Regions from separate parts of the Sagittula sp. P11 genome, predicted to be linked through region 1. Evidence: riboswitches for the same ligand, from Rfam matches in the RefSeq annotation. Region 1 holds a riboswitch; the other holds the start of a gene.
What was found. Region 1 has a riboswitch for cobalamin ahead of bluB (5,6-dimethylbenzimidazole synthase). Riboswitches for the same ligand answer to the same signal wherever they lie in the genome.
Positions count from the first base shown of each region.

Region 2: linked by a shared signal. The riboswitch ahead of CDO87_RS23470 (ABC transporter substrate-binding protein) and the one ahead of bluB (5,6-dimethylbenzimidazole synthase) in region 1 are both predicted to bind cobalamin.

Region 1 covers NZ_CP021913.1:855,965-860,176, reverse strand. The annotation lists gene CDO87_RS04185 (glutathione S-transferase family protein) at 1-535, opposite strand, end outside; gene mscL (large conductance mechanosensitive channel protein MscL) at 689-1,120, shown strand; cobalamin riboswitch at 1,160-1,351, shown strand; gene bluB (5,6-dimethylbenzimidazole synthase) at 1,394-2,077, shown strand; gene ald (alanine dehydrogenase) at 2,251-3,369, opposite strand; gene CDO87_RS04165 (Lrp/AsnC family transcriptional regulator) at 3,518-3,976, shown strand; gene CDO87_RS04160 (GMC family oxidoreductase) at 4,116-4,212, shown strand, end outside.
Region 2 covers NZ_CP021914.1:310,149-314,360, forward strand. The annotation lists gene CDO87_RS23460 (CaiB/BaiF CoA-transferase family protein) at 1-928, opposite strand, end outside; partial or broken gene CDO87_RS27340 (transposase) at 1,228-1,593, opposite strand; cobalamin riboswitch at 1,952-2,142, shown strand; gene CDO87_RS23470 (ABC transporter substrate-binding protein) at 2,244-3,254, shown strand; gene CDO87_RS23475 (FecCD family ABC transporter permease) at 3,257-4,212, shown strand, end outside.

The DNA.
Region 1 (4,212 bases):
AATACGGTCCGGCGATCCAGTCCCGGCCCTCCAGCGCCCCTTCGACCACACCCAGAAGCCGCCGCGCCTCGTTCACGTAACGGGTGCGCGGAAGGGGGTCCTTCACGTCCTTCCCCGCGAACTTCCAGAAGAAACCAAGCTGCCCGAACATCGGGCCGACGCCGCCCATCTGGAACATCAGCCACTGGGTGATCTTGTGCCGCTCCGTCGCGGTGTCGCCCAGGAGCATCCCGGCCTTTTCGGCGAGGTAAAGCAGGATGGCACCGGATTCGAACAGCTCCAGCGGCGCGCCGTCGGGGCCGTTCGGGTCGATGATCGCGGGGATCTTGTTGTTCGGGTTGAGCGCGAGGAACTCCGGGCTCTTCACGTCCTTGTCCGCCAGGGTGATCTTGTGGACCTCGTAGGGCAGGCCGGTTTCCTCCAGCATGATCGAGGCCTTCACGCCGTTGGGCGTCGGGAAGGAATAAAGCTGGATGCGGTCGGGGTGCGTCGCGGGCCAGCGGCGCGAGATCGGATGGTCGGCAAGAGCGGTCATGAAGCGTGTCCCGGTTGATGAAGATCGTCCGGGCGACCCTAGCCCGGCATTTCCCGCTTTCCCAGCCGATCCGCCGTGACATAATCCGGTTTGTGAGAAAACACCCCGCAGGACATGCGAAAACGCATGCCGGCGCTCTGACGGAATGGGACAATGATTAAGGAATTCAAGGACTTCATCGCCAAGGGCAATGTCATGGACATGGCCGTGGGCATCATCATCGGCGCGGCCTTCACGGCCATCGTGCAGTCGCTGGTGGGCGATATCATCAACCCGATCATCGCGCTGTTCACCGGCGGCATCGATTTTTCGGGCTGGTTCTACGCGCTCGACGGCAACGAATACGCCTCGCTCACCGCGGCAACGGAGGCAGGCGCCCCGGTCTTTGCCATCGGCAAGTTCATCATGGCGGTCATCAACTTCTTCATCATCGCCTTCGTGGTCTTCATGCTTGTGAAGATGGTCAACCGCGCCAAGGCCGCCGCCATCCGCGAACGCGAGGAAGGCCAGCCGGCAGAGGCCACGCCCTCCGGCCCCACCGAGCTCGACGTGCTGCTGGAGATCCGCGACGCGCTGAAGCGCTGACGGCCAAGGCCGGGGCACTTGCGCGAGGGGGCGGGATTTGCGATCCCCTCCGGGTCAGGTGCCCCCGCCCGTGGGGGAGAATCGGGAAGCCGGGGAAGAACCGGCGCGGGCCCGCCGCTGTGACGGGGACGGGAAGGACACAAGGCCACTGGGCGCCGCGCAGGCGTTCGGGAAGGCGTCCCTTCCGGAGGATCCGAAGCCAGAAGACCGGCCTGACGGCATGGCGGCCCCGCCTGGAGAGCGGGGGCGCGCAGGCCTTCGGGAGGTGTCCCCATGACAGGAGCGGTGGAAAGCCGATCCCCTGCGCCGGTTGCGGCGCGCGTGTTTTCGGATGAGGAGCGGCAGGCGCTCTACGACGTGATCGCCCACAGGCGGGACGTGCGGAACGAGTTCCTGCCCGACCCGGTGGACGAGGATGTGCTGCGGCGCATCTTGGGCGCGGCCCATGCCGCGCCCTCGGTCGGGCTGTCGCAGCCCTGGGACTTCATCCTGCTGCGCGATCCGGCGCGCCGCGCGCAGGTGCGGGCCGCGTTCACCCGCGCCAACGAGGCCGCGCAGGCGATGTTCCCGCCGGAGAAGCGGTCGGCCTATGCCGCGCTGAAGCTGGAAGGCATCGAGAAGGCGCCCCTGAACATCTGCGTCACCTGCGACCGCACCCGCGGCGGGCCGGTGGTGCTGGGACGCACCCATCAGCCGGAGACGGATCTCTATTCGACGGTCTGCGCCGTGCAGAACCTGTGGCTGGCGGCGCGGGCCGAAGGCATCGGCATAGGCTGGGTCAGCATCTTCGACGAGGCCGACCTGCGCCCGATCCTCGGCCTGCCCGCGCACGTCCGTGTGGTGGCATACCTCTGCATGGGCCACGTGAAGGAGCTGTTCGACGGCCCGGAACTGGAGGCGCGCGGCTGGGCGCGGGCGCGGACGCTCGACGCGCATATCCGCGAGGAGGGCTGGTAAGGCCCTGCGCCGCCACGGCCGCCAAAACCCGCCACCGCGGGCCCTGCACACCGGGCCAATCACGCTTTGCAAACGACCGGTGCCCTTGCTTCTTTGCTTCCGAAATACTCCGGAGGGGTTCGGGGAGGCAGAGCCTCCCCGACGGGTCGCCGTGCGCAGCACGGCGAAACCGCTCAGGCCGCCAGCGCCGCCGCGGGCGTGATCGCATCCAGGCCCAGGGCCTCGCCCACCGGCGCGTTGGTGATCCGGCCGGCGTGCACGTTCAGGCCGGCGGCCAGGTGCGGGTCGTCGGCACAGGCCTTGCGCCAGCCCTTGTCTGCCAGCGCCAGCATGAAGGGCAGCGTCGCGTTGCCGAGCGCCAGCGTCGAGGTGCGCGCCACGGCGCCCGGCATGTTCGCCACGCAGTAGTGCACGATGCCGTCCACCTCGTAGATCGGGTCCTGGTGGGTGGTGGCCTTCGAGGTCTCGAAGCAGCCGCCCTGGTCGATGGCCACGTCGACGATCACCGCGCCGGGTTTCATTGTCGAAAGCTGCGCACGGCTGACCAGTTTCGGCGCGGCGGCACCGGGGATCAGCACGGCGCCGATGACCATGTCGGCCTCGGCCACCAGCTCGGCGGTGTTCCCGGCAGAGGCGTAGCGCGTCCGGAAGACCGCGCCGAAGACGTCGTCGAGGTAGCGCATCCGCGACAGCGACCGGTCGAGCACGGTGACCTCCGCGCCCATGCCTGCGGCAACCCGCGCCGCGTGGGTGCCGACGACGCCGCCGCCGATCACCGCCACCCTGGCGGGGCCGACGCCCGGGACGCCGCCCATCAACACGCCGCGGCCGCCGTTGGCCTTCTGCAGCGACCATGCGCCGACCTGCGGCGCCAGACGGCCCGCGACCTCGGACATGGGCGCCAGCAAGGGCAGGCCGCCCCGCGCGTCGGTCACGGTCTCATAGGCGATGCAGGTCGCGCCGGAGGCGATCAGGTCGCGGGTCTGCTCCGGATCGGGGGCGAGGTGGAGGTAAGTGAACAGCACCTGGCCCTCGCGCAGCATGGCGCGTTCGGGGGCCTGCGGCTCCTTCACCTTGACGATCATGTCGGCGGTGGCAAAGACCTCGGCCGCGGTGTCGGCCAGCGCAGCGCCGGCGGCGGTGTAATCCTCATCGGTGAAACCGGCGCCGAGGCCCGCGCCTTTCTGGACGATCACCGAATGGCCGTGCGCCACCGCTTCCTGTGCGGCGTTGGGCGTCAGGCCGACGCGGAATTCCTGTGGTTTGATTTCTGTGGGGCATCCGATCTTCATGTCGTGATCCTTTGTGCCTTTGGTCCTGTTGGGGTGCGCAATTATGCCATGGGAGCCTTGCAAAAGGGTGCGAGACTGGGGCAACTTTGCGCACCGCCGCGCACGATTGTTCGACGGTTTGCAGGGCAAGCGGGAGGAATCTTCGAATATGGCGCTGGACGAGACGGATCGGCGACTCCTCAGGGTGCTTCAGCGCAAGGGCCGCATGTCGAACGCGGACCTCAGCGAACAGGTCAACCTGTCGCCCTCGGCCTGTCACCGGCGGGTGCAGCGGCTGGAGGCGGAGGGCTACATCCGCGACTACGTGGCGCTTCTGGATGCGCGCAAGCTGGCGCTGCCGACCACCGTCTTCGTGGAGATCACCCTGCAGGCGCAGGCCGACGAGGTGCTGGAGGCCTTCGAGACCGCCGTGTCCCGGGTGCCGGCCGTGCTGGAGTGCCACCTGATGGCGGGCACGGCGGATTACATCCTGAAGGTCGTGGCCGAGGACACGGAGGATTACGCCCGCATCCACCGCCAGTACCTGACGCGCCTGCCGGGCGTGGCGCAGATGCAGTCGTCCTTTGCGCTGAAGACGGTGTTCAAGACCACGGCGCTGCCGGTCTGAGGCGGGGCGCCTGTCCCGCCCGGACGCAAGGTCGCCGGACCTGCCCGTGCCCCGGGGACCGTGACGCACGCGCCCCTGTGACATTGCGGTGCCCCCCGCGCTGGGCCAAGGTGGCGGCGGAGCAGAGAGGGGGGCAGAAATGCAGGGCGATTGGGATCACATCGTGGTGGGCGCGGGCAGTGCGGGCTGCGTGCTGGCGCGGCGGCTGTCGGACGCGGGGCGGCGGGTGCTGCTGC
Region 2 (4,212 bases), on a different replicon from region 1:
TCAACGCGCCAAGGATCTCTGCCGTGTGCTCGCCGACCGAGGGCACAGTGACGCTTTCGGACACGATGGGTCGCCCGTCTATCTCGACCGGCACCGCGGGAGCGCGGAAAGCCTTCTTGTCCCGGCATTCGGAGGTGAAGAGCCCGCCGGGCCTGTTCACATGCGGATCGTCATACATCTCGGCAGGACGGGAAACCGGGGCGAACAGCAGGTCGTTGGCCTCCATCACCTGCACCATCTCGTCGAAGGGCCGTGCAACGATCACCGCCGCAATCTGCGGCATGGTCCAGTCACGCGCTCTGATCTGGTCGGGGCGGGTCTTCAGACGGTCATCCGCGAGCAAGTGCTCCAGCCCGAGCCCGATGCACAGTTTCTCCCACTGCCCGTCCGTCGCCGCGCCCACGAATATCTGCCGCCCGTCCGCCGTTTCGAACAGGTCGTAGATCGGCCAGGAGAACACCCGCTCGGGCATCGGCGGGCTTTCCTCGCCTTCGATGTCGAACTGCACCATATGCTGTGCCACCAGCAGAAGGCAGTTCTCGAACAGGCCCGAGCGGATTGCCGCCCCCTGCCCGGTCTTGCCGCGCTGGATAAGCTCGCCCAGCACGCCATAGGCTGCAAACAGCCCGCCCATGATGTCATTGGCAGAAGACCCGATGCGCAACGGACGCCGCTTTGGCCCGGTCAGGTACGCCATACCGGTCATCATCTGCACCACCTCGTCCATGGCTGCGCGGTGTTCGTAGCGACCCTTCAGAAAGCCCTTGCAGGAGGCGACGACAAGCGCGGGATGGCTTTGCCGCAGCTGGTCCGGCGCGAGCCCCATCTTCGCCAGGGTCTCGTCTCGGAAATTCTCGACAAAGACGTCCGCGGTCTCCTGCAGCGCGCGCAGCGTTGCGAGGTCATCTGCATCCTTGACGTCCAGCACAACGGATCTCTTGCCGCGACCACGCCAGTCCCGGGCATCGACATTAGGCGCAGACAGACCGGATCGTCATGGGCAGGTTGGCGGACATGGCGTTCAAGGCCTGCCAGTTCTCGTCGCAGCGCTGCCCGCGCGCGAAGCATGGGTTCGGTTGCCGCTACCAGCATCGGATTACCTGCCGCCAGTTCGCGTATACGATGTTCGAATAGGCCACGGGATATAGTGCCAACCTTGAAGCCAAAGTTCCGCAGTAGCCCGCGCAGGGACATTTCAAGCGTGATGAACCCTTGCTGCACCGCCTTGCGAGCGGTGAGCACAGCGCGAACCTCTTGTGCGGAGACTGATTTGCAGTGAACCGGTCGGAACCAGCCGAGGTGCGGCAGGCGTGCGATCCCTTCGGCATCCCGGCGGTCCGTCTTGATCGGCATGGCCTTCAAGGCGCCTTTCACCTGCCGGGTTTCCATCAGCACGACAGGGAGTTCAGCCGCGGACAACCCGCGATGCAGCCATTGCGACAGGGGGCCAGCTCCGAGCCCGATAGCCGCAGCTTCCCCGTCCTGATCGCCGATCCAGAGCAACAGCGCCTCGGGCTCGCTGGACACCTCCGCCTCCCTCACGATCTTCCCATGCTCGCTGATCACGCAAATTGCGGTCTTCTCAAGCGACACATCCAGCCCAATTCACAGCTTCATCCCGCAGTCCTCCATGTGGATCCGATACGGGAATGGCGCCAGCTTGCCCTCGATCTTGCAACGATAACGGGCGGGTCACGGACGCAGGCCCCGTTACGGCATCTCATAGGAGGTAGATGGCAGCAGCGGCGAGAGCGATGGCGGCAATGGCGGATCGCGTGAACTGCCGGAATGGGCCTGCAGCGACAGCGCACCTGAGGTGACCTTTGGCCTGCCCTTGCCGCACCGCCGCAGGTCCGCTCCGAGCCCATTTTCCCTTTTCGACGCACTCGCCAACCTCGGCTTCGGCGATTGTGTTCGTGCCGCCGCGCACTTGCTGTGCATCGGGAACTATGCCAGAGATTGCGGCGTCGGTTTCCTTCGGGAATTGAAAGGGAATCCGTTCCGGCTTCGGCCGGCAAACGGAACTGCCCCCGCAACTGTAGGCGGTGAGTGCCTCTCGATGCGCCACTGGGTTCGTCCCGGGAAGGCGAGAGACGCTGTGACCCGTCAGTCAGGAGACCTGCCGACATGAACGAAACCACGACCGGACGGGGTGTGCCGAGGCGGGAAACATGACGTGGCCGCCGGGCCGCATTCCGTTTCGCGTCTTTCCCCTGATGGTCCTATCTGACGGGACGGATCGGATGAGACAGACCTTGATGACGGCTGCGCTGTTGGCCAGCGCTGCCACGGCGCTGAACGCGCAGCAAACGGACTACCCCCTGACACTGACGAACTGCGGGCTCGATGTGTCGTTCGACGCCGCACCGGACACCGTGGTGACGATAGGGCAGTCCGCGACAGAGATCCTCTATTCGCTCGGCCTCGCGCCGAAGGTCTCGGGCACCTCGGTCTGGTTCAACCCTGTCTTGCCGGAGTTCGCGGAGGTCAACGAGGCGATCGAGCGGCTGGCCGACAACGACCCCAGCTTCGAGAGCGTGGTCGCGAAGAAGCCCGGGCTGGTCGCCGTGCAATACGAATGGCACGTGGGCGAGAGCGGCAACGTCGGCACACGGGAGATGTTCCACGACATCGGCATCCCGACCTACATCCTGCCCGCCGATTGCGACACCAAGGACAATTCCACCGGCGGCGATGGCACACGCGTCGGCGCCTTTGAGACGGCCTCGATCTACAAGGGCATTCGGGAGCTGGCGGAGATATTCGACGTGCGCAGCGCGGGCGCAACCCTCGTCTCGGACCTTCAGGCGACCGAAGAGCGCGCCATTGCCCGCGCGGAAGGGCTAGACCTGCCCGAGGACCTGTCGGCCGTGTTCTGGTTCTCCTCCGCCGACGTCGAAATGGACCCCTATGTCGCCGGACGCCTCGGCGCGCCGGGTTACATGATGTCCAAGCTCGGGATCGAGAATGTCATCGAGTCCGATGAGGAATGGCCGACTGTGGGATGGGAGAGAATCGCCCGGGCCGACCCGGACGTGATTGTCATCGCCTACATGGACCGCCGTCGCTTTCCCGCCGACGACATCGAGAAGAAGCTGGAGTTCCTGCGCACCGATCCTGTCGCAAGCCAGATGACGGCCGTGCGCGAGGACCGGATCGTGCAGATGGATGCACACGCCATGAGCGCGACGATGCGGTCGATCTACGGGCTGGAAACGCTCTCCGAAGCCCTTTCGAAGATGTCCTTCGAATGACCATGGCGGCCACACCCGCGCGCATCACGGTGCGGCACGGGCTCTGGCTCGCGCCTCTTCTGCTCGGGGCCACCATCCTTGCAGGTACGGCAATCGGCGAGACCAGTCTGCCCTTTGCCGTGGTGTGCCGGACGCTGGCCAACCATCTGTGGGGCGCGGGCTATCCCGTGGACGGGATCGAGGCGGGCATCATCTGGAGTTACCGCCTCCCGCGGGCCATCGTGGCCGCCTGCTGCGGGGCTGGCCTCGCCCTGACCGGCGTCGTTCTTCAGGCGCTGCTGCGCAATCCTCTGGCCGATCCCTACCTCATGGGCTTGTCGGCGGGCGCCTCGACGGGGGCGGTCCTCGTGTCGGTCGCGGGCATCGGAGGCGGGGCGATCTCGATGTCGCTCGGTGCGTTGTCCGGAGCGCTTGTCGCCTTCGGATGCGTCGTGGCCCTGGCCCACGCGGTGAACGGGAGCGCGGGTGGCGGGCGCGGGACCCAGGCGGCGGCCGCAATCATCCTCGCCGGGATCGCCGGCTCGCAGATGTTCAACGCTCTGACCGCCTTCACCATCGCCCGCTCCGCCAATGCCGAGCAGGCCCGCGGCATCATGTTTTGGCTCATGGGCAATCTGTCGGGCATCCGCTGGGATGACGTCGGGGCCTGCACGGCCGTCTCCCTCGGGGGTGTCGCGCTATGTCTTTGGCACCGGCGTGGGCTTGACGCCTTCACGTTCGGTGCGGACGGGGCCGCGTCCATCGGGATCAACGTGCCTGCCTTGCGCGGCAGTCTCATCACCGTCACCGCCATCATGGTGGGGGTACTCGTTTCCAAAGTGGGCGCGATCGGCTTCGTTGGCCTTGTCGTGCCGCATGCCATGCGCTTTCTCGTCGGCACGCGCCACGACAGGCTGGTCCCCGCCTCAGCGCTGGCGGGCGCGGTGTTCCTTGTCGCGGCAGATGTCATCAGCCGCAT